Regions from separate parts of the Brevibacillus sp. FSL K6-2834 genome, predicted to be linked through region 3. Evidence: riboswitches for the same ligand, from Rfam matches in the RefSeq annotation. Region 3 holds a riboswitch; each other region holds the start of a gene.

Region 1 (7,801 bases), 870 kb from region 3:
CCGTTCCACTTCCCTTTGTAGCTGTGGTACTCGCGGTTTTCCGCGATCAGAGTGCTCTCTTCCAGCAGCTCGGCGATGCGGGCAGCCCGCTTCGGGTCTCCGCACACAATCGCTCGCTTTGGCAGTTGCTCCGGATCAATTTTCAGATTGGGCAGCATCTCAATCAAACTCCTTTTTCTCCCACTCGTCTTCCGGGATCGGCAGCACTTCGCCGGAGAACCGCTCTTCGCGGAACGGGTCTCCGTTCAGATGAAAGCCGTTCTGCTCCCAAAAGCCGGGCTTGTTTTCGTTGGTAAATTCGATTCCCCGCAGCCATTTCACGCTTTTCCAAAAATAGAGGTGAGGCACGATCATGCGCAGCGGCCATCCGTGCTTGTCCGTCAGCGGCTCCCCGTCGAAGGAATGGGCCAGCAGAACGTCATCCCGGTCCAGATCGGACAGAGCCAAATTGGCCGTATACCCGTGGTCGCCGTGCAGCATGACGTAATCGCTCTTCGGCACGATGCCCGCTGCTTTTAGAAAGTCGCGGAACCGGACTCCTTCAAAGCGGTTGTCAAACCGGGACCACCGGGTCACGCAATGAATGTCGCACGTCAGTACACTCTGCGGCATGGCCCGGATTTCCTCGTAGCCAAGCGTCACTTCCCGCTCCACTTCTCCAAACACCCGAAGCGTCCATGTTTGCAAATCGTAGACCGGGACCTCTCCCTCGTGCAGGATCGGAAATCTCTCCGTCAGCACCTGGCCCGGCGGCAGCCTTTTTGCCAGAGCAGGGTCTACAGCCGGCACCTTCATCCGTTTGATACGATCAGCCTTGTTCATCCGAACCTCTCCCCTTTATGTCGTAAATGAAAATGTTCATACTCCGCTTTATTATCAGCTATCGCGTGCTTTGCTGGCTGGAGCCGGCTGACGAAGCGCCCTTGTCCTTTAAAAAGAACATCGCCGCGATCGTCAGCACATACGGCAGCATGGCGGTAAACTGCGTCGGCAGCGAAAAGCCTTGCAGACGAATGCTCAGCGCGTCCATCAAGCCAAACAGGAAGCTGGACGCGAGGATGCCGAGCGGATGGGCTTGCCCCAGCATCATCGCCACCAGTGCGATAAAGCCGCGTCCGGCTGTCATGCCTTCCGTAAACATCGTCACCTGGCCGAGCGATAGCTGGGCTCCGGCCATCCCGCACAGCACGCCGCACATGACGATCGCCAGCACCTGCAGGCGAGTCGCTTTCAACCCAAGGCTGCGGGCCGCAGTCGCGTTCATGCCGACAGCCAGCACGCGAAAGCCGGTAACGGTCCTGGTAAAGAAAAAATGCAGCAGAACTGCGGCCAAAAAGGCGAAGTACACGAGCGGCGAATGCCCGGAAACGATGTCTACCAGCACTGGAATGTCTTTGATTAGCGGGATTTGCCACTGCGGCAGTCCGGCCATGTCCTTGTCGTAAAACGCGCCCTTTACGTCAAAAACGGCACGCAGGGCAAACGTGGTCAGCCCCAGCCCGAGAAAGTTGATCGCGACGCCGACGACGATCTCATTGGCCCGTAGACCGATCGTCATGTAGGCAAACAGCAGCGAGAACAGAACGGTTACGAGAGCTGCAAACAGCAGCGCCAGCAGCAGGCTCCCGGTAAAGTGATTGCCGACGATGGCGGAAAAGGCGCCAACCAGGATCAACCCCTCCAGACCGACGTTGAAAATGCCGACGCGCGAACAGAGCGCACCGCCCAGGGCTGCGAGCAAAATAGGCGTCACCATGCGGATGGTGGAACTGACGAGGGACCAATCAAACAGCTCCATGAGATTCCCTCCTCTTGTTGTTGCGATTTTTCCACCAGTCGTAACTGAATTTAGCTGATATAAACAAAATTAAAACAGCTTGAATCACACTGGCCAGTTCAAGCGGCACATCCGTATTCCGCTCCACTCCCATGGCACCTGTCTGCAGAGCCGCGAGCAGCAAGGAAGTAAACACAACGCCAATCGGGTGAGAGTTGGCCAGCAGGGTCGCCATCAGCCCGGTCCAGGCGAAATTCGGAAGCGTCAGGGCGCCTTCCACATACCGATAATGCGAGCCCAATACCTCGACAGTCCCGGCCAATCCGGCCAGTCCGCCGCTGAAAAACATGCCGGTCAGCATCACCCGAACTCTGTTCACTCCGCCATAGCGGGAAAAGAACGGGTTTTGCCCGAGCATTTTCACTTCGTACCCGAACGGAGTATAGCGAATGACGAAAAAGATCAGAAGAGCAGCAGCCAAGGCAAACAAAAAGCCTGCATGGACGCTCATCCCGGCGAACAGCTTTGGCAGCCAGACGCTTTTTTCCAGCATCGGGGTCTGGGCCATGGCAGCGGACCCGGTTTTGTCCTGGAACGGCTCGCTGACGAGATACCCTGCGAACAAAACGGCGACATAATTGAGCAGCAGCGAGGAAATCAGCAATTGAATCCGAAAGCGCGCCTCCAAATACCCGGCAAAAAGCGACCACAACCCTCCGGCAAGCACGCCCGTTACCAGAGCGGCCACCATTTTGACGAAGCCGGGCGCGGGCAGATAAAGGGCCACCAACGTCGCACTGATCGCTCCCGTTACCATCTGTCCCTCGGCCCCCAGATTGAATACCCCGGCGCGAAAAGCGAGCGACAGTCCCAGTCCGATCAGCATGATCGGCGTGGCCCGGGCCAGCGTGGAGGTCAGGAAGTAGAAGCTGCCAAAGGCTCCCTTCCACATCTCTTGATACGTACCGATAATCGATTCGCCCACGGCGGCAATGACCAGCGCACCTGTCAACAGGCCGATGATCACTGCCAGCAGCGGCTGAACCAATGACTTACATAGCTGCTTGACTGCTGCCATACACGCTTCCTCCCGCCATCAATACGCTGATTTTCTCCTCTGTCGCTTCCGAGCGTGTCAGCTCCCCGGCGATCCTCCCTTTGTACATCACCAAAATCCGGTCGGACAGCGCCAGTATTTCTGTCAATTCAGACGAGACGAGCAAAATGCCGTCTCCATTGTTCCGCTTTTCCAGCAGAGCCTGATGGATGTATTCCATCGCGCCGATGTCAACGCCGCGAGTAGGCTCGGCCGCGATCAACAGTGGTGTATTCTGTCCCAGCTCGCGGGCGACAATCAGCTTTTGCAGATTGCCTCCGGAGAGGTTTCCCGCCTGCTCTTTCAAATGAAGAGAGCCTGTCTTGATCGCAAACCGCTCGACCCACTCTTCCACGACACGGCGGAATTTGCTGCGCAAAACGACACCGCGACGCATGTACTCCGGCTTGCGCTGATAGCCCATCAGCGCGTTTTCCTCGACGCTTTCCAGCTTTGCTGTCCCCCACAGGTAGCGGTCTTCGGGAATGTGGGCCAATCCTGCCTCGCGAATCGCTGCCACCGACTGGCCAGTCACATCCTTTTCTCCGAGATAGACTTTCCCTTCCGAAACAGCCCGCAGGCCGGTCAATGCCTCCAAAAGCTCGGATTGCCCGTTGCCGGAAACCCCGGCGATCCCGACGATCTCCCCGTGGTGTACGGAAAACGTCACGTCGTCTACGAGCGTTTGTTTTTCCCGGACGCTCAGGCCCTGCACCCGCAAAAGCGGCTTTCCTTCCAGGCGGACCCGGTCACTGAGCTGCTGAAGCTCGCGGCCTACCATCATACGGGCGAGGTCGTCCGCATTGGTTTCGCTTCGGGAAACGGTTCCGGTCACGCGCCCCCCGCGCAGGACAGTGACCCGGTCTGCCACCTCCATGACCTCCTGAAGCTTGTGCGTAATCAAAATGACGCTTTTGCCGCTTTCGGCCAAATGGCGGATCGTCTGCAGCAGCTCCCTTACCTCCAGCGGCGTGAGCACCGCAGTCGGCTCGTCCAGCACGATAATATCTGCACCCTGGTAGAGCACCTTCAGGATTTCTACCCGCTGCTGCTCCCCTACGGAGCAGCTGGATACCTTGGCGTTCTCGTTGATCGGTATCCGGTATCGCTCACTGAGCGAGCGGACTGCACTCGCCGCTTCTTTTCGCTGAAACAGCCCTTTGCGCTGCGGTTCGTAGCCGATCACGATATTTTCCGCAACGGTAAAGTCGGGAAACAGCATGAAGTGCTGGTGAACCATGCCAATCCCGTGGCGGATCGCATCCTCCGGGCCGCGAAAGACGACGGGCTTGCCATTTACTGCGATCTCTCCGGCAGTGGGCTGCTCCATACCGTACAGCATGCGCATCAGCGTGGTTTTGCCCGCTCCGTTCTCGCCGACGATCGCATGGACCTCCCCCTCTTTCAACGTAAACGAAACGTTGTCATTGGCGGTAAAATCGCCGTAGCGCTTGGTCATGCCTCGCATTTCCAGTCGGTTCGCCACCTTTTTCCCCTCCCTCTTTTGTCTTCCCGGTAGAGCAGGAAACCGACTACGCTCATGTAGCCGGTTTCCGAATCAGCGCTCTTGCTATTGTTTCAGCGGGTCTGTCACGGTTCTCGTCCCCGCGACGATCTCATCCTTGATCGCCTTTACCTTGCTGACGACTTCTTCTCCAATGAACGGGTTCAACGGAGTCGGGCTGTCATGCGTAACATAGGTCACGCCGACGCCGTTCTCCTTCAGTCCGTAGGCGACGACACCCGGCTTCAAGCTGCCGTCCACAAATGCCTTCACCGTTTCATACACAGCGGAGTCCGTTCCTTTCAACTGGGACAGGACGATATGCTCAGGGTCGATGCTGGTCCGGTCAACGTCTTGTCCGGAGGTGTAGAAGCCTTTTTCCTTGGCTGCTTCAAACACGCCAAGATCTCCTACAGCCGCTGCGCCGTAAATAAAGTCCGCTCCTTTGGAAGCCTGCAGCAGCGCCAGCTCCTTCGCTTTTGCCGGGTCGCTGAAGCTGCCGACGTAGTTGATCTGCACTTCCGCGTTCGGGTTGGTCGCCTTGAGCCCTTCCTGAAACCCGACTGTCCATTTTTTCAGGATCGGAATGTCCATTGCTGCGACGATCCCTACCTTGTTGCTTTTGGTTGCCAAACCGGCAGCCGCTCCGACCAGGTATGCAGCCTCTTGCTCGCGGAACATGACACTGCGGACGTTGGGCAAATCGACTTGCGTATCGATGATGGCGAAGGTGCGGTCAGGATTTTCTGTCGCTACCTTTTTCAGCGCATCCTCGGCTTCAAAGGAAGACGTGATGATCAAATCGTATTGCTCGGCCACTGCCACGCGGATATTTTCCTCGATAGCCCCGTGGTCTGTGGATTCAATCGTCTTGACATCCACCCCGAATTCCTGGGCGGCTTTCTTCGCTCCATCGTCCATCTGCTGGAAGAACGGGTTAACCCCGATTTTCTCGGGCAGCACCAGCGCGATCCGCTTTTTCGCTGTTTCTTGTCCGCCTGTCTGGGCTTGTCCCTTGTCTTCGGGGGCGCTGCTGTTTGTCGAGCATCCGGCTGCCAGTACAGCGAATGTCGTTAAAGCCAGAAGCAATTTTTTCATGATGTCCTCTCTCCTATCAATATCCCGAACGATATTATTCGTTTTTATAACAAAATATCGTTGGTTTATGGCGTGTATAAAAAATCAATTTGAATAAAATACGAATATTATTATATTTAATTAAATTAACGTTCGTCAATAACCTCCTTTGTACAAAGAAAAAACTCTTCCCGGAGGAAGAGTTTGCGGTATATCGCCAACCTCTTCCTCATCTCTCAAAATCCAAATGGATTTTGTAGGAATTGGCACCTTTCTGTGCACGTGTGCACAGTGGTTGCCGGGCTTCATCGGGCCAGTCCCTCCGCCGCTCTTGATAAGGTAAGGTGAAACTATTTAATTGATATTGAATTCATTCTAGCAGATCAATTGAAAAATGCAATTCTTTTTTCTGCAATTTCAAACATTACGATTATCGCTGAAATGATTGCTGCAGCTTTGTCGACAAGGCGTTCAGCTCGCCGAGCTCCTCGGTAATCTCCCGCACCTTTTGATGCTGGTTCTCCGCCGTCGCAAACAATTCCTCCAGGTTGGCAACAGACTCCTCGGTGACCGCTGTAATCGTAGACATCTCGGCCGCCACTTCCCCGGAGCGCATTTTCACGCGATCCATGCTCGTCCGCACATGCTCTACGGCCTCGAGGAACGCTTCCATGCCTGCACGAACCGTCTCGATAGACGCCACTGTCTCTACCGCCAGCTCCTGCCCCTTTGCTACCGACACTTCGCCCGTGCTCATATGCTTCACCGCATTTTCACTTTCTTGATGCAGCGACTGCAAAATTCCGGCGATCTCCTGCGTAGCCGTCGCGCTTTGCTCAGCCAGCTTGCGCACCTCGTCCGCCACGACGGCGAAGCCCCGGCCGTGCTCACCCGCACGAGCCGATTCGATCGCGGCATTGAGCGCGAGCAGGTTCGTCTGTGTCGCGATCTGGTTGATCGTCTGGACGATTTCCTCGACCTTGTTGGCTTGCTTGTTCAGCTCGCGGATCGTCGAAGACGCCACATTGACCGCCTGAACGATTTGCTCCATTTGCTCGGAAAGCTCGCTCATCATGCTGATGCTTCCTGCCAAGCGGCGGCTGTTCTGATCCGCTTCCGCCTTCATGACGGCCGCTTGCTCGTTGACAGTCACAATTTCCTGGTCGATCGATTGCACTTCTTCCTCGATTTTGACAGTGGAATTGGCTTGGGATTCCATTCCGGTCGCCACTTCCTTGAAGGCGACCATCATCTCGTCCGTGTTGCGCCTTGTCGTCTCGGCATGCTCATGGACATGCACGGATGTGCGCTCCACCTGCTCTGTTACCATCTTGATATTCCGCAGCAGCTCTTCCAGGCGCTGCTCTTTGTCTTCGGCTTCCCGTCTCGCGCTGTCCGCTTTTGCAAGCGACGCTTGTCCAGCCAGACAGAGATAGGTGAGCCCCGCGATCATCAGCACGAAAGCGACAATGCGAAGCAGCAAATTGACTTCCGAAAAATGGCCGTCAAACAACTGGTAAGAACCGGTGTAAAATCCGATTAATGTCGCCGCAACCTGCATCGCCCCCGCCGATACAATCAGCTTCCAGTCCAGATAGGCTGCCAAAAAGCCCAGGACGATGAACGCGAGAAACGAGATTTCCTGAAACGGTGTATAGTGGTCAAATGCAATCGAGTAATAGAGAAGACCAATTCCGACCAGATACCGGATCAAGTAGCTGTCCTTGCGAATGAAGTACAACGGAGAAACGATCAGTGTTGCCAGCAAGCCTGCGGAGGTGACCTTCCAGAAGTTCACATCCATCTGATACGCGATCCAGCCTGCAACCCAGAGATGATTCCATAAAATAAAGATCATAAAGCCTTCTTTGTTCGTCAAGGTGTTGCGGACCAACTGAAACATATGTACCCCCTCTTGCCTGTCGTACTTGCGAAATGCTCTTGATGCCATTATAGACTGAGAAAAGTCCCAGCGACTACGAATAATGTAAGAATGTGTGAAAAAAGTTCCATCATTCGACTGGTTCTGAAGATGCACAACTGGTCGTTTTCGGCCTCGCATGCTGGCCAAACAATCTGCTGTCGAATTTCGTACCCATGCCCGCCACTCCCCTATATGCAATGCAAAAGCAGGTGCCCCGCTGTCTGCTTGAGACTTTGGAGCACCTGCTTTTTCCGATTTATAGACTATGCTACTGCAACGATTTTTTGATGATATTACGGGCGATCCATACGCCTGCAGCCCCGGCCTGTGCCAGTCCGCGCGTAATGCCCGCACCGTCGCCGCCGCAGTACAGCCCTTTGATTTCCGTCTCGAACTCCTCGGTCAGCTTTGGACGGGCAGAGT
Region 2 (7,801 bases), 2.6 Mb from region 3:
TCCGCTGGAATATTGGCCACGTTTTATTTACCCAGGATGCTCTGCTCTACGGGGGAAAAGCTCCGCACCTCCCCGAATCTTATGCGGCCCTGTTCGGCCCCGGCACAAAACCTGCCGATTGGCAAGGGGAGCTTCCTACCCTGGAAACATTGAACCAACAATTGGCAGAGCAAACGGAACGGATTAAAAAAGAGTTTGCCGATCGCTTTGAAGAAAAGCTTCCCAGCCCGTTCAACCTTCGCGGAAAAGCCGAAATCGATACATTTGGGGGCATGTTTTTATTCAGCTTGTACCATGAAGGCATGCACGCAAGCACGGTTACATTGTTGAGAAAAGCTCTGCAAAATCAAGCTTAGCCGTTTGCCCGGGATACCGGGCTTTTTCTTTTGCCTGACAGGAAGTCAAAAAAAATACCACCCGAGAGGTGGCTAAGAGTTTATGGCAGTTCGACCTTGCTGAAATTAAGTATTTGATTGAATATTCAGAACTGAAATCACCACGGGCAGGCCCATTGTGGACCACCATTCAGACATACGCAATCCGGATGAGGTTTTGGCGCTTTGCAGCCAGCGCAAGCTTCCGAATTTGCCGTGACTGAAGAGGACAGCGTAAAAACCAGAGCTGCTCCGAGTAGAATACCAGCCAGTTTTTTCATTGTTTTCACCTCCTTATTTACTATATATTCACTATATTCCATATATTCCCTTTATCGAAAAAGCACTTTATTTGTCGATTCGTTGTCTATCTTTTTACCAAAAGATTGCTGATCGCGTTTTTAGCCATAAATCAAAACCGCTCCCAAATTGGGAGCGGCCGTGTCGAACCCGTTGCTATGGGGTAGTACCGATTATTCTCTTTAGCTCCTCAACCTCCGTAACAGAGTTTGTCTTACCTAAAGAGTACGGTGTCCGCCAGTTCGATCGATATCGAGAGCGTGATCATGACCATCCACGGTTCTTCGCCTCCTGGAAGGCTTTCGCCGATTTTGATTCATGGATCATCGGGTTCGACAATCCTAGTATGTCCGGATTCGCTTGCACTATGCACACTTACAGCAAGTCTGCCGCAAGCTGTGCCAGAACGCTGCGCTCCCCTTTTTCCAAGCGGATATGACCAGCCAGTTTCTGATCCTTAAACATCTCCACCACGTACGTAAGTCCATTGTTGCTCTCGTCCAGGTATGGATGGTCGATCTGCTCTGGATCTCCCATCAATACGATCTTCGACCCTTCCCCCACCCTAGTCAAAATGGTTTTCACTTCATGCTTTGTCAGGTTTTGCGCTTCATCAATGATAATGTACTGCTCCGGAATGGAACGCCCGCGGATATACGTCAGCGCTTCTACCTGAATGCTGCCCATCCCTGCCAATATTTTGTCAAGGTCACCGGAGCGTTTTGTATTGAACAAATACTCCAAATTATCGTAAATCGGCTGCATCCAGGGACGAAGCTTCTCTTCCTTCTCACCGGGCAAATAGCCAATGTCTTTCCCCAACGGGACGATTGGCCTTGCTACAAGCAGCTTCTTGTATGTTTGCAAATCTTCAATTTGCAAAAGCCCCGCGGCCAATGCCAGCAAGGTCTTCCCGGTACCCGCTTTTCCTGTCATCGTCACCAGCGGAATATCCTCTCGCAAGAGCAATTCGAAAGCCATCCGCTGCTGGACATTGCGGGCCCTGATTCCCCAGATCGGATCGTCGTCAGCGACCAGCATCTCCAGATTCTTTCCATCGATGTCAACCTTCCCGATAGCCGATATGGACGGATTCAACTCATCCTTCAGCACCAGGAACTGATGGGGATAAAAACGCTGCTGCGGAAAACAGGTGGAAAGTGACAACTTTCGGCTGCCGTAATAATTTTTGATGATTTCCGGGGCAACCTGCATTTTGTGATAACCACTGTAAATGTGGGAATACTCGCCGACGACGCGGTCCGAAAGAAAGTCCTCGGCAATCAGTCCAAGCGCATCAGCTTTCACTCGCATCAGGGCATCCTTCGAGACGAGTATGACAGGGCGTGGTTGAGGCAAGAGGTTTTCTTCTTCCTGCAAGTTAAGCGCTACCGCCAGAATGCGGTTGTCATTGGTCATTTCCGTAAATTGCTTTTGAAGCTTGGCAAGCGAGGAATGGTTCAATTCGACGCGCAATAGCGCACCCGTTTCCAAAAGGATGCCTTGATGCAGATGCCCCAATTCGCGAAAGCTGTCAAACAGCCGCGACACATAACGAGCGTTGCGGCCAATCTCGTCCATATAGCGCTTTTTGGAATCAATTTCTTCCAACACCACGGCGGGTATGACGATTTCGTTATCCGCAAAGGAAAACATCGCTCGTGGATCTTGCAGGAGTACGTTGGTGTCCAGCACGTAGATTTTCTTCAAAATCTCGCCTCCTATTACCCATCTGTTATACCCTATGCAATTGCGGGTGGGATGCTCAGTAGCCGCGACGTGATGTACTACAGTCTATGTCGGCAAGAGTGAAGATAGACGAGTCCCGCATGAAAAGGTGGACAGGAGAACAAAATACAGATAATCATGCATGACTTGTGTGGGAGCAACTTAAGAAGCGAAGGAGAATGACCGTGAAGCGGACAGCCGTACTTGTACTCAGTGTCAGCCTGCTGCTCTCCGCCTGCATGTCTGGCAACAAGCCTCCCGGGAATCAAGCAGCACCGCAGCCCGGGAAACGGGCAGATGAAACGCAGCGCGTACAGCAAACAGCACCGTCCCCTGGCTATAACCAATCGTCACAAGCTACTGCAGACCGGCTGGTTCAACTGGCCACCCGTGTACCAAACGTAAAGGATGCCACCGCTGTTGTATTGGGCAAATGGGCTGTTATCGGCATCGACGTCAACGCCCACCTGGATCGACCTGAAGTAGGGGTCATCAAATATACAGTGGCAGAAGCCTTGAAGGAAGATCCCCAAGGCGCCACTGCGCTCGTAACGGCCGATCCCGACATCGTTCAACGCTTGCGGGAAATGTCCACTGATATGCAAAAAGGCCGGCCCGTGGCGGGTATTGCGGAAGAATTGGCTGATATTGTCGGACGCATCATTCCCCAAGCCCCTCGCGATGTTCAAATGAAAGAGGAAGCGCCATCCAGAGAAAACGAACAACGCCTGAACAACAGCGGCAACGCAAAACCGGAAGGAAATCGCAAAATACCGGTCAACCGGCAGTAAAAAGCTCCTCAATAAAAAGGCATTCTCCCGGTTATGCCCCGGAGAATGCCTTGCTTTTGCTTTCAGATAAAGCGGCCTCTACACCTTCAAGCGCCTGTTCCAGGTCGCGGACGAGGTCGTCAGCGTCTTCCAGTCCGGCGGATAAGCGAATCAATCCGTCCGTTATACCGCGACGCTCTCTTTCTGCCGCTGGCATAGCGGCATGTGACATCATCGCCGGATACGACAGAATGGTTTCTACGGCTCCGAGACTGACCGCTACGATCGGAAGCGTAACCCGATCAAACAAAGCCTTCGCCCGCTCTCTGCTGCCCACATCAAAGGACAGCACGGCTCCGTGGCCGCTCGCCTGCCTCGATTGGAGCTGGTGGCCGGGATGACCCGCTAGTCCCGTATAATGTACCTTTGCAACGGAAGGATGATTTGCGAGCCATCGAGCGATCTTTTCCGCTGTTTGGGTGCTTACATCCAGTCTGGCTTTCAGCGATTTCAGCCCGCGCATCACCAGCCAGGAATCCTGCGCTCCGAGTACCGCTCCCATGCCGTTTTGGATAAAGTAAAGCTGTTCACCCAGCTCAGCATCCTTGGTAACAGCCAGCCCTGCAACGACATCGCTGTGGCCGCCGATGAACTTCGTCGCTGAGTGGATGACGATATCTGCTCCGAGTTCAAGCGGACGCTGGTAGTACGGGGTCAGAAACGTATTGTCGACAATGACTATGATATTCTTGGCCTTTGCGATATGGCAGACAGCTGCGATGTCTGTCACCTTCAACGTCGGATTAGAAGGTGTCTCCAGGTAGATCCCGCGAGTGCGAGGAGTGACGGCTCTCTCCACTGCCTCTACGCAGGTCGTATCCACGAACGTAACGTCAATATTCATGCGGGACAACACTTTGGTCAAAAAGCGATACGTTCCGCCGTAGACATCTTCTGCCACGACAACATGATCGCCCGCGGAAAACAGCATAAACACGCTGGAAATCGCGGCCATGCCGGAAGCAAATGCAAATCCCCGCGCACCGCCCTCCAGGACGGCAATCGCCTCTTCCAATGCATGCCGGGTCGGGTTGCCGGACCGCGCATAGTCGTATGCGCCCGGACGGTCCAAATCCGCTTGGTGAAACGTAGATGCCTGGTAAATCGGCGTGGATGCCGCACCGGTCACCGGATCGAAACAAGATGTCCCGTGAAGCAGTTTCGTGGCAAATTTCATCGTCTACACCCTTCCGCTACCAGACTTGCATCGAGAGCCTGTATCAAATCATGAATCAAATCATCCGGATGTTCAACTCCTACCGACAATCGCAGCAAACGATCACAGACCCCGACGTATTCTCGAATTTTTTGCGGAATGTCGGCATGAGTCTGTGTCGCCGGATACGTGCACAAAGACTCGACGCCTCCCAGACTCTCCGCAAAAGAGATGATGCGCAAGTTTTCCAAAAACGGCCCCACCTGAGCAGAGAAGCGAACGCGGAAGGACACCATGCCGCTGTAACCGGTCGCCTGTTTGCTCTGAATCTCGTAGCCGGGATGATCGTCCAATCCCGGATAGAATACATCGGTGACCGCCGGATGCTCCCGCAGTTCGCGCGCAACCTGGAGAGCATTGCTCTGATGTCGCTCCATACGCAAAGCGAGCGTCTTCATGCCTCTGACCAGCAGCCAGCAATCCTGTGGGCCGAGGGTTGCACCGATGGAATTGTGCAAAAACCGGACCTTTTCAGACAACTCAGCGCCTTTTGTCACAATCAGGCCAGCCAGCACGTCATTGTGGCCTCCAAGATATTTCGTCCCGCTATGGAGCACCAGATCTGCCCCCAGCTCCAGTGGACGCTGATAGTACGGCGTCATAAAGGTATTGTCCACGATGGTCAGCAAACCGCTTCGTTTGGCGATCCCGGCTACGCAAGCGATATCCGTTATTTGCATCAGCGGATTTGTCGGCGTCTCGATGAGAACGGCTTTTGTCTCCGGACGGATCGCGCCCGCAAATGCCTGAAGATCGCGCAGATCAACATAGCTGAACTGGAGCCCGTAGCGGGAAAGGACCTGCTCAAAAAGACGGTATGTCCCACCGTATAAATCAAGCGAAACGATCAAATGGTCGCCTTGAGAAAAAAGTCCCATGACTGTGTGAATCGCTGCCATCCCGGAAGCACAGGCAAAACCGGCATCACCGCACTCGGCCTCTGCGATCGCCTCCTCCAGCACCTTGCGTGTCGGATTGGCCGTACGGGTGTAATCGTATCCGGTACTTTGACCAAGAGACGGGTGGCGGTAAGCGGTCGCATAGTAAACCGGGAAGCTTACCGCGCCCGTGATCGTATCACGACCTACCCCCGCCTGTACCAGTTTCGTTTCCAGATGCATAGCAATCTCTCCCTCTGCTTTGATGTTGAGGGCATGAAAAAGCCCTCTTTTCTTTTGAAAAGAAGGCTTTGTTTACGTCGCCGCAAGCAAACCCTTCTCATCTTTCAGAGCATGATTTGCTCTGCAGGAATTAGCACCAGTATCGTCCTGTTAACAGGAAAATTGGTTGCCGGGCATCATCGGGCCAGTCCCTCCGCCTCTCTGGATAAGAAGTTTGCTATTCAATTTGTTGATCCTAATACTAACGGAAATATCGAGTGATTGTCAACAGATATTTCCTCTTCGTTTTCACCCGTTTTCTCTGTTACTCCGCTTTGCGCAGTGCTGTCATCACCTGATTGTCCAGCTTCGCCGCCGCATTTTTATCATATGTTTTTTCATACTGCGGTTCTACGGAGATACGGGAACCGTAGAACATGACATCACGCACCGCCTCAATGGTAACCTCCACCATCGCCAGCTTCAGGGGAACCTCCTCCATCCGCTCACTCTTCAATACAGCCCTTCCGTTAATGGCATAAGAAGAGCCAGCACCAATCAAATGCAGAACCACTTGTGGCTGCTTGGCGATATTGGTCAAGATGCGTGAACGGTTGTCTACCGCAAACCGGATGACTTGCGGCGATGCCGCAAACGTCCAGGAAAGCGAGCTGAGCGATGGCGCCCCAGACTCATGGTCAATGGTGCCCAATGTGATAAACCGCTCCTGCTGCAACAACCCGAACAGTTCCTCCGAAAGCGTTTGGGATACGGTCTCAGCCATTCCGAAGCCTCCTTGTGTAAGTTTTGTACGTCTATTGTACCCGCCAAGGAAGAGATAGGCAAACCTTTCCGGCATGCGCTTGATTCTTCCCCTTTTTTTCCCTACACTGTTACTTAACTGGTAACCATAGGAGACAGGAGGAGAAACCAGATGTCACAAAGCCCCACAGACCGCCTGTTGTCAAAGATTGACCAGCTCCTCGAAGAAATTCAGGAGGCACGCAAATTAAATGACCGGATGGACAAAATCGCCATGTTTTTAGAGGATATCCGTCTGGCAGATGTCATTCAAAATTATACAGCCCCGCGCAAGCTGCTTTGGATCAATTTCCTGGCAGGTCTGGCACGGGGCCTGGGACTGACGATCGGAACAGCCATCGTACTGGCCATTCTCGGTTCCGTCCTGAGCAAATTCCTCTCGATTCCCATCATCGGGGACTACATCAGCCAACTGATGGATTATGTCTCCACCTACCGTCAGCCCTAGTCAAATGGAATGATTGGCAAGCTGCCCGGAGCAGAAAGAAGATTGCCATTCGCGGTCGCTCAAGAATGCAACGGATTAGTCGTTGTCGCGATCGTCGTTATCGTCATCGTCTCCGTCATCGTCATGGCCATGCTTTTTCCAGTAGCCATACGCATTTCCGTTCGGATGCTTTTTGTCTTTGTCCTTCTTTTTCTTATCTTTATCTTTATCGTCATCAACTTCGTTTACTGGCGTACCGTGAGGAATGTCAGCTTGTGCTACGACCTTCCCGTCAACGACTACTTCCAGATGGACGGACTTGGCGCTGTAAGAACGATTTTTGTAAGAGAGCTCCACTTCGAACTCCCCGTCATCGTCTATCTTGACCTCGTGTTTTTTGCCGTCCGGAGCGATTACATACAGCTTCGCTTTTTGGTTTTTGGAGAATCCTGCGATTTCCCCTTCTACTTCAATTTCCTTATCTTTGGCGTCAAGCTTGGCGGTTCCGGTAATTTTGTATTGGGCAGGCTTCGGCTTTTCCGGCTTGGTCGGTTTATCCGGCTTGTTGACAACAAGCAGATCGACGGATTCCGAATCAAGCTTCTTGCCGTCCTTGTACACCTCAATCAATACTTTCCCTTTGTCAGCCTCTACATCCTTCATGGTGACTGAATAGGAGCCGACACCGTCCCACAGCTTTTTCACGCCGGCGCCTCTCTTGTCTCCGTCATAGGTCACGACTACTTTGCCTGCCGTAAGGTTTACAATGCCGTTTACTTTCAATTCACCCTTTTTGCTATCCAAAACAGCCTGCGTATGAATCAAAACATCGGAATCTACAACAGTTCCCGAGTTGATCCGCACTTCGCGGGTATCGACCAGTTTGTCGTTGACGTAAGCTTTCACTGTCGCGTATTGCGGAGTCGCACTCACAGTGGCCGCAAAGCTCACCGAAAAGCTGTCGTTGGCCGTTGGCACGACTTCGATGCTGTCGCCATTTGGCT
Region 3 (7,801 bases):
AAAACGGAAACGGTCAGATTGATCGCAAAAGCGGAAGCATGGAAGGTTTGCTGCATATCGGTCAAAATCGGCAAGAATAGATTTTGGGCAAAGGTACCGATTAAAATCGTAATCCCCAGCAGGTATAAAATAGTAGACGAGCCAACCGTTTGTTTTTGTATCATGGTTGTTTTCCTCCTTTTTTGTTTCCGAGGAAACAATATGTTCAAAAGTAATGCGACGAAGATCGAATGTCATTCATCGCGTTGTTTTTGATCAGCCAGTTCCAGTGCATCCTGCAGCAAGCGGTGCAAAAAGGCGAGTTCCTCTGCGGTGTACCGCCCCAGAAACGCCTTCCACTCGCTGCTGATGTTTTGATGCTGCTGCTCATGGATGGAGAAAACCGCTTCTCCCTGTCGTGAAAGCCGAAAATAGACTTCCTTTTGATTGCCGTGAAGCTGGTAGCGCGTGATGAGTCCTTTTGTGAGCAGCTTTGCCGTGATTTTGGAAACAGCGCTTTTCGTCACCCCGATTTTTTGAGAGATCGCCGTCACGTTTGCATCGCCGCCGAGACCGATGCATTGAATCACGTGCAGCTCGGTGAGGCTCAAATTTTTGCATGGCGCACAGTCGGGAGCAAGTCGGTTGATTTCATCGAGCAATCGGTCGTGTCTCTGTTTTCTTCGCTCCTCCTGCTTATGAGACAGAACGAGAATTTGCTGGAAGATGCTTTCCTTCACATCCAATGTCGAGCAGCCTCCTCCTCAGTATTGTTTCCAAGGAAACAATACCAATGTACCACAAGCTTCGGTAGCATTGCAAGCAAGCCGACGAAATTGTCGTTCTGACAGAGTCTGTTAACATACGTCGTCTGTTAAAAGTACATCGCTTGTTGTAAGAAAGATTACCCACAGCGTATAGTAGAAAGAATAGATTGGCCAAAACCAGCAGTTGGGGGTGTCTGCTATGTTTCGTGAAGTAGAGGTTGAAGAATGCAATCGCATTGCCGAGCATGTTGAGAGGCTTTCGGAGATTTTGGTAAAGGTTGTCGAGGATGGTGCGTCTGTCGGTTTTCTCCCGCCGATGGAGCAGGCAGAGGCAAGGCGGTACTGGGAGAACGTATTGCAGCCCGGGGTCATTCTGCTTGTGGCCAAAATCAACAATGAGATTGTCGGAAGCGTCCAGTTGCATGCATCCACGAAGCAAAACGGCAGACACAGGGCGGAAATCGCCAAACTGATGGCCCATCCGGATTATCGCCGCAAGGGAATCGGCCGCAGATTGATGCAAGCAGCGGAGGCGAGGGCGAAGCAGGCGGGGCGGACGCTCCTTGTTCTCGACACGAGAGAAGGAGATCCTTCCAACCTGCTCTATGCCTCACTCGGATATAAGGAAGCGGGCCGCATCCCTGACTACGCCAGATCGGCGGATGGGGAATTGCATGCAACTGTTTTTTACTATAAATCTATTTGAGCTCACCTTGGCCCCTCTGCCAAGGAAAAGGAAAAAGGGAAGACCATCGTCCGCGTCATTCGCGACAGAGGGTCGTCCCTTTTGCTATGGCGGGTTCAGGAAAAAGGCTGTTCCCGGCTCGTTAAATGTTCAGCTACACCTTGCTGACCGCTACCGCCGCATGGAGTGCCTGCTCCAGATCAGCGATGATGTCGTCGATGGCTTCCGTACCGACGGAAATGCGGATCATGCCAGGGGTCACACCGGCAGCAAGCTGCTCGGATTCGTTCATTTGCTGATGAGTGGTGCTAGCCGGGTGGATGATGAGCGACTTGGAATCGCCGACGTTTGCCAAATGGGAGAACAGCTTCACCGACTCGATCAGCTTTTTGCCCTCGGCAACACCGCCGCGAATGCCAAAGGTGAGGATTGCTCCCGCTCCTTTCGGCAGGTACTTTTTCGCGAGTTCGTGGTAAGGACTGTCCTCCAGGCCAGGGTAGTTGACCCACTCGACCGCGGGATGCTGCTGAAGATAGCGGGCTACCGCCAATGCGTTTTGGCTGTGGCGTTCAATCCGCAGGTGAAGCGTCTCCAGCCCTTGCAGGAACAAAAAGGAATTGAAAGGAGCCACGGCCGCGCCGATATCGCGCTGGAGCTGCACGCGCGCTTTGATAATGTAGGCAAGCGGTCCGACAGCCTCCGTGTAGACGACGCCGTGGTAGCTCGGGTCCGGTGTGGTCAACCCGGGGAACTTTCCGTTGTTCCAGTCAAACTTGCCGGAATCGACGACGATTCCTCCGATCGCGGTGCCGTGTCCGCCAATAAACTTGGTCGTGGAGTGAACGACAATATCGGCACCGTAGTCAAACGGTCGGCAAAGCAGCGGCGTGGCAAACGTATTGTCTACGATCAGCGGAACTCCGTTTTCGTGGGCGATGGCCGCAATCGCTTCGATATCGGCGACGTCAATTCGCGGATTTCCGATTGTTTCGGTGAAAAGAGCTTTCGTATTTTCGTTGATCTTGGCCCGGAAATTCTCCGGATCGGACGGATCGACGAAATGAATCTTGATCCCCAGTCTGCCCAGTGTATGGGCAAACAGATTGTAGGTGCCGCCGTACAGGTTGCTGGAGGAGACGATCTCGTCACCCGCCTGGGCGATGTTCAGGATGGCGAATGTAATCGCAGCCTGGCCGGACGAAGTGGCAAGTGCCCCGACCCCGCCCTCCAAAAGGGCAACGCGCTGTTCAAATACATCCTGCGTCGGATTCATGATCCGCGTGTAAATGTTGCCTGGCTCCTTGAGGCCAAACAGGTTGGCCGCATGCTCCGTATCGCGGAACACATAGGACGTCGTCTGGTAGATCGGCACTGCTCGCGATCCTGTCACAGGATCGACGGATTGGCCGCCGTGCAGGGCAAGGGTTTCCGGTTTCCACTGTTGCTGGTCTGACATGGGCATCTCTTCCTCTCGTCAAAAGATATAAAGAAAACGAAGCCTTCTCCTGAGAGGGGAAGGCTTCGGACATGCCGGGCGGTTTCATCTCTCAGAATCAGCGATTCTGCAGGATTTGGCACCATGCGTCCTTGCGCAGGTTGCCGGGTTTCATCGGGCCTGTCCCTCCACCACTCTTGATGAAATGTTTGCAATTTTCTTATAGCGCTTATTTGGTATTATAAGGGGACAATTTCGGAAGGTCAATCAAATTTCCGACTAAATTGGTGGTTTTTCTGTGATTTCGAGAACGCTGCTATCGTATGGTCTTTTCTCTGCATCTGGAGGGTGGGGAGGAGCTGTTTCGGGTGGTGTACGCTCTTGGGCTTTTTGTTTTTCCTCACAGCAACAATAAGGAGGAAAGGAAAGAGCCATGGAAAATGAGTTTGCAGTAGGCTGGGAAACCTTGTCCTTGATCAATGCGGGACTGGCGCAAGGAAAAAATCGGAGCGGAAGCACAGGCCTCCGGCTTTTTTTATTGCTTTGAATATATTCAGTTGATTTTGGCGAATCCGTTACTGCAAGGTTCCTGTTCGAAGTGGGCGCCCTAGTGATGGATGCTTTTCCTTGCGCATTTTTGCACCGGTCGATGGCTGCGTACGGGCCATAACGAGAGGCAGGTATAGGTATACATATGCACAATATCCTGTGTTGAGGCTAGGGAGTAGCTCCCCTGGCCTATTGGTGTTGTTCTCGTGAAGATGGCCTGCATAGCTCTTGTCTTTTCATGATATCTTCAACCCTAACACGAAGGTCCCTGATAAATTTGTCGTTTTCTTCCTTCTCTTTTTCCAGTTCCTCAGAATAATGCGGTAGCTGAGTTTTGGAGGGGAACATGACTAATTCACCTTTATTCCTCACTTTTTTCCCCTCACGTCGATCAATTATTCCACGCCAATCCCTTACCTGTTCAAAAAAAAGAGTGAGCAAATTTCCTTGTATTTTACCTAGTAAGTGAAAGCGACAAGATGACCGGTCAAAAAGTCGTTTATCTCTTACAAAAACAAGGAGGACTTTGCATTATGATAGCACTGAACCGCATTCGAGGATTACACATTTATACAGGCGACGGTTATAACGTAACTACAAGTATGCTTAACGCACTCGACGGTCGAAGGCTTAACGTGTATATTATTCACCTCGGACATCCGGATGATGCAAGCACGAGGTTTGACCGTCTGAAATCTAAATCACATCGAGCGCAAGTCATTTCGAAATCCATTAGCTATTTGGAGGATTTTCTAAGAGTGTGGAAGCGATCAGACATTGCTGGAGAGGAAATGTACATTTCCCTCCCTATGCTTCACAACAATTCATCTACTATCGAGAAGGCGGACGAATTCTATTCTGACTATGTAGATTATATGAAACAAGTGAAAAGTACAATCGTTGATCGGTTGGGACAAACATATTGGGATAAGGATTTTGCAGGTTTTTACTTCAGTACAGAAGCCATTTATCCGATTCAGGAGAAACTTGACAGTTCCAGACCAACCTCAAATCCGATGGTGAAACTGTTGAATGATCTGTCTTATCGTATTCGCAACACTTATGAAAGATACTTTATGTGGTGCCCATACTATGGCTATGGTGCAAACAGGGAAAATATTGCTCACAATATAGGAGTTATCGCTAATCGCACCAATATTTTTGATGTTATTTGTATTCAACCAGCAACATATTATCACTCGGCTCCTGATAAGAATGTGAACTTGGTTTATAGGAGTGCCCGTAATGATGAAGTCGTGGACGTATATGGAGATCCAGTTGCTGGTGGTAAACGCTCATCCGCTACGGCCTTCATCGGTGTGAACATGGAAGGCGATAGCGATTTCAACAAGAGCAAGAGGGCAATCTTTAATGATTACATTGACACTTTTAGCCCGCTTATCAATGATGTGCCAATCGTGTTTTACGGAAATACGCTTGAAGTTGTGACGGGAACTCCGGGGCTGCTAGATGCAATTGAAGATTTCTACCGATCGTAATAAAAAAGGCGCGAGAAATCGCGCTTTTTACTTTTCCTCTATAAACCTGTCACCTATTTCATGAACATAATCAAAAAAGTATAGATAGACCGCCATAACTTCGTTATTGCTGTTATAGTCCTCTACTTTTATTGGCATACCAGTAGATTTGTCGATATAGGCCATATGGTAAGCAGGGTTACCCTTTGCATTATTATTCGCCTTTAACACTTCCACTTGTTTTCCGTTCAACTCTACAGCCTCGACGGATGTCCAACGCTTATCTTTATAATTGTTAGCTGTTCTTTGAAACAAAGAAGATTCCTCGTTACTGAATCTGGTATCTTTCTTAATATCCCTAGTATCCTCATAGAAGTAAAGATAGTCGTTTCGTTGCGATCCGTTCTTTGGATTAAACCAAGTATCATATACGGCAATGGTAACTCCATCAACTCGTACTACTTTCATATGCTCAATAGTGCCTTGTTTTTGTGCAGCTTGTGCTGGAGCAACCGTTTCAGCAAAAACGGGGGAAATTGATCCTGACCATCCAAGTGTAACGGATAAAGCAACAGGAAGAACGAACGCTAGTTTTTTCAAATGAAACACCCTCCATATCCTTTTTTGTAGCCTCACCTTTTTAGACGCAGGAAAAGGTAAAAAGTTACAAATGAAAAGAATTGTTTTATGTGACAATTCGAATTGTTTACAAACCAATATTCCCCAAAAATATTCTACTAGTGACAGGAAAAAGGTCTCGGTTAATCACATAAAATTTGGTAAAATAGAACGTGTGTTCCTGCTTTTATAAAAATTTATAGAGAGAAGGTGAGCAAAAACCCCCCTTTTTGTACCTAGTAGGTGGGGGGATTCTATGCCAAAACAGACATGGACAAAAGTTCAATTTCTTCAGCAGATCAAACGGACGGCTTGGAAGTTACAATACCAAGCCAAAAAGCAGTATCGGCGGGAAATGTTCCTTGACGATCACAAGGAAGTTCCGTACCACGACTCGATTGATTCCCAGTTATTTGTCGAAGAACTGCTCAACAGCTTACCTGAACGTGAGAGGTTCATCATTCAACGAGTGGTGATTGAAGGGAGAACGGAACGTGAAGTAGCGCAAGAACTCCGTATCTCCCGTTCTCGACTCCACGCCTGCAAAGTACAAGGATTACAAAGACTTCATAAAAAAATTGTCTTTGCCTAAAGGAGGAACGTAATGCTGGAAGATGATGTCTTTTGCAAATTGGTGCATGATGCGCAACGAGGAAATCGGGAAGCGCAGGAAGCCTTACTAAAATACTTACAACCCGAACTAGAAAAAATGACGTGGTTTATACGTATGCCACTCGAAGATAGTCTGCAAAGTTTACATTTAGCAGTTTTGGAACTGATCTCATCATGATCAGAGAAAAGGAGGAGGAAGGATGAATGAAACAACGATCACCATAATTGCTGGACTTGTTGCAGTTTTAGCCATCTGCATTATTTACCGACATGTAAGTTTAACCATTCAAATACGGGACATAGTAAACGTGTCCTTACAAGCTAACAAAGAGCAAGAAAGTCAAAAAAAAGAAGAATCCGAAGTATCCGATCCTTCCCTGGAAAAATAAATAGCAGAAAGAAAATGGCGATTTCTTTCTGCTCACAATTATATCAAATGATAAGGAGGAAATGAACATGGCCACAATCATAACAGTTTTACTTCTTCTGTCAGGAGCTACACTGTTTGGAGTATTGATGAGTCAGCAGCGTTTGTGTAAAGAACTGAAAACCATGAAGAAATGACTAATCCCCCCTTTTTGAACTGTGACCCGCAAGAGGGTCACTTTTTTAAAGTGTCCATCTTACGGGTCACAGTTCAATCTCTATTGACAAAGGGGTTTTTTCAAAAGCTTCGCTATGCTGGATCTTCTTACATAAATTTGTGTCAGTTACGCTAGGGTGCTGAATAAATATCGGTATTATGTCACCTTGTGTTCGAATCTCCATTTTCGGCCGTTTTTTGCCGTTTTCGGCAATTAACGCCCTGGCGATCGATAAGAATTGTCCGCCAGGCGTGAACAAAATGGGTTTTTGTCAAAAAAGTGCGATCTCGCTCTAGCTCCGTTTTTCTTCGTTTTTTGTGGCGTAGAAATTGCCAAGCGCTTGGCAATTTGGGCGCTTTTTTTGGAACCGATCGCCACGCTAAACATCGTCATCTGGGACAAGTTGCCTGAGAAAAAAGAGGAGAGCTAGAGGCTTTCCCTTTGTCTGTTACAAACAGCGATCATCTCAGTCGATTGAATCGCTCTTTTGCATCACGTAAAACACGTAGCCGTAATAGCTGGAATACTTTCGGTACAGCTCAACTTCCCGGCTGGCTTCTTTCAGCGTCGCGAGCGCGTCCCGGTCGTTCTTGTACCGATCCTGCAGATGACTGATCCGCTCACGCATCGGTTCATAGTAGTCATCCCACCAGGCCGAATCCGGCAGAACAAAATGCTCCTGCAAGGTGTAGCCTGCCTCAGCGATTATCCGCAGGTTTTGTTCAACCGTTTTCATGCTCGGGTAAGCCTCAGCCCAAAACCGCTCCACTTCGTCAGGACGTTCATCCCGAAGCCAGCAAAGCTCTGTTGCAGCCAGGTATCCTCCTGATTTCAGCAGAGGACGCCATGCCCGCAGCCCTTCGCCAAAGCCCATGATGTAGATCGCTCCCTCCGACCAGATCACGTCAAAGGAAAGAGGCTCAAAGGGCAACGCAAACATCGAGGCATTTACAGGCGTTATCCGATGGGAAACCCCTGCTTCCGCAGCTCGCCGGGCCAGTTCGTCCAGAAACGGCTGATGCGTATCGACTGCCGTTATCGGGCCGTCCGAAAGCTTTGCCAGCTCCATGGTCTGCATGCCCGGACCGCAGCCA

Evidence for each region. A riboswitch is a leader RNA that binds a small molecule or an ion and turns the genes downstream of it on or off. The one in region 3 is predicted to bind S-adenosylmethionine.
Region 1: linked by a shared signal. The riboswitch ahead of NST96_RS26015 (BMP family protein) and the one ahead of NST96_RS03065 (homocysteine synthase) in region 3 are both predicted to bind S-adenosylmethionine.
Region 2: linked by a shared signal. The riboswitch ahead of NST96_RS17990 (aminotransferase class I/II-fold pyridoxal phosphate-dependent enzyme) and the one ahead of NST96_RS03065 (homocysteine synthase) in region 3 are both predicted to bind S-adenosylmethionine.

The regions. Positions count from the first base shown of each region.
Region 1 covers NZ_CP151945.1:5,378,439-5,386,239, forward strand. Annotated here, with positions in the region: gene NST96_RS25990 (nucleoside phosphorylase) at 1-158, opposite strand, end outside; gene NST96_RS25995 (sulfite oxidase-like oxidoreductase) at 160-822, opposite strand; gene NST96_RS26000 (ABC transporter permease) at 881-1,798, opposite strand; gene NST96_RS26005 (ABC transporter permease) at 1,785-2,855, opposite strand; gene NST96_RS26010 (ABC transporter ATP-binding protein) at 2,830-4,359, opposite strand; gene NST96_RS26015 (BMP family protein) at 4,444-5,475, opposite strand; SAM riboswitch class I at 5,681-5,795, opposite strand; gene NST96_RS26020 (methyl-accepting chemotaxis protein) at 5,885-7,357, opposite strand; gene NST96_RS26025 (NAD(P)/FAD-dependent oxidoreductase) at 7,647-7,801, opposite strand, start outside.
Region 2 covers NZ_CP151945.1:3,629,129-3,636,929, forward strand. Annotated here, with positions in the region: gene NST96_RS17970 (DinB family protein) at 1-356, shown strand, start outside; gene NST96_RS17975 (PhoH family protein) at 1,050-2,384, opposite strand; gene NST96_RS17980 (YhcN/YlaJ family sporulation lipoprotein) at 2,582-3,193, shown strand; gene NST96_RS17985 (aminotransferase class I/II-fold pyridoxal phosphate-dependent enzyme) at 3,225-4,409, opposite strand; gene NST96_RS17990 (aminotransferase class I/II-fold pyridoxal phosphate-dependent enzyme) at 4,406-5,569, opposite strand; SAM riboswitch class I at 5,664-5,781, opposite strand; gene NST96_RS17995 (pyridoxamine 5'-phosphate oxidase family protein) at 5,874-6,332, opposite strand; gene NST96_RS18000 (DUF5665 domain-containing protein) at 6,483-6,818, shown strand; gene NST96_RS18005 (hypothetical protein) at 6,894-7,801, opposite strand, start outside.
Region 3 covers NZ_CP151945.1:580,788-588,588, forward strand. Annotated here, with positions in the region: gene NST96_RS03050 (MFS transporter) at 1-164, opposite strand, end outside; gene NST96_RS03055 (MarR family transcriptional regulator) at 234-719, opposite strand; gene NST96_RS03060 (GNAT family N-acetyltransferase) at 946-1,452, shown strand; gene NST96_RS03065 (homocysteine synthase) at 1,586-2,887, opposite strand; SAM riboswitch class I at 2,969-3,073, opposite strand; gene NST96_RS03070 (hypothetical protein) at 3,949-4,914, shown strand; gene NST96_RS03075 (hypothetical protein) at 4,942-5,493, opposite strand; gene NST96_RS03080 (sigma factor-like helix-turn-helix DNA-binding protein) at 5,768-6,103, shown strand; gene NST96_RS03085 (hypothetical protein) at 6,116-6,301, shown strand; gene NST96_RS03090 (hypothetical protein) at 6,324-6,512, shown strand; gene NST96_RS03095 (class I SAM-dependent methyltransferase) at 7,174-7,801, opposite strand, start outside.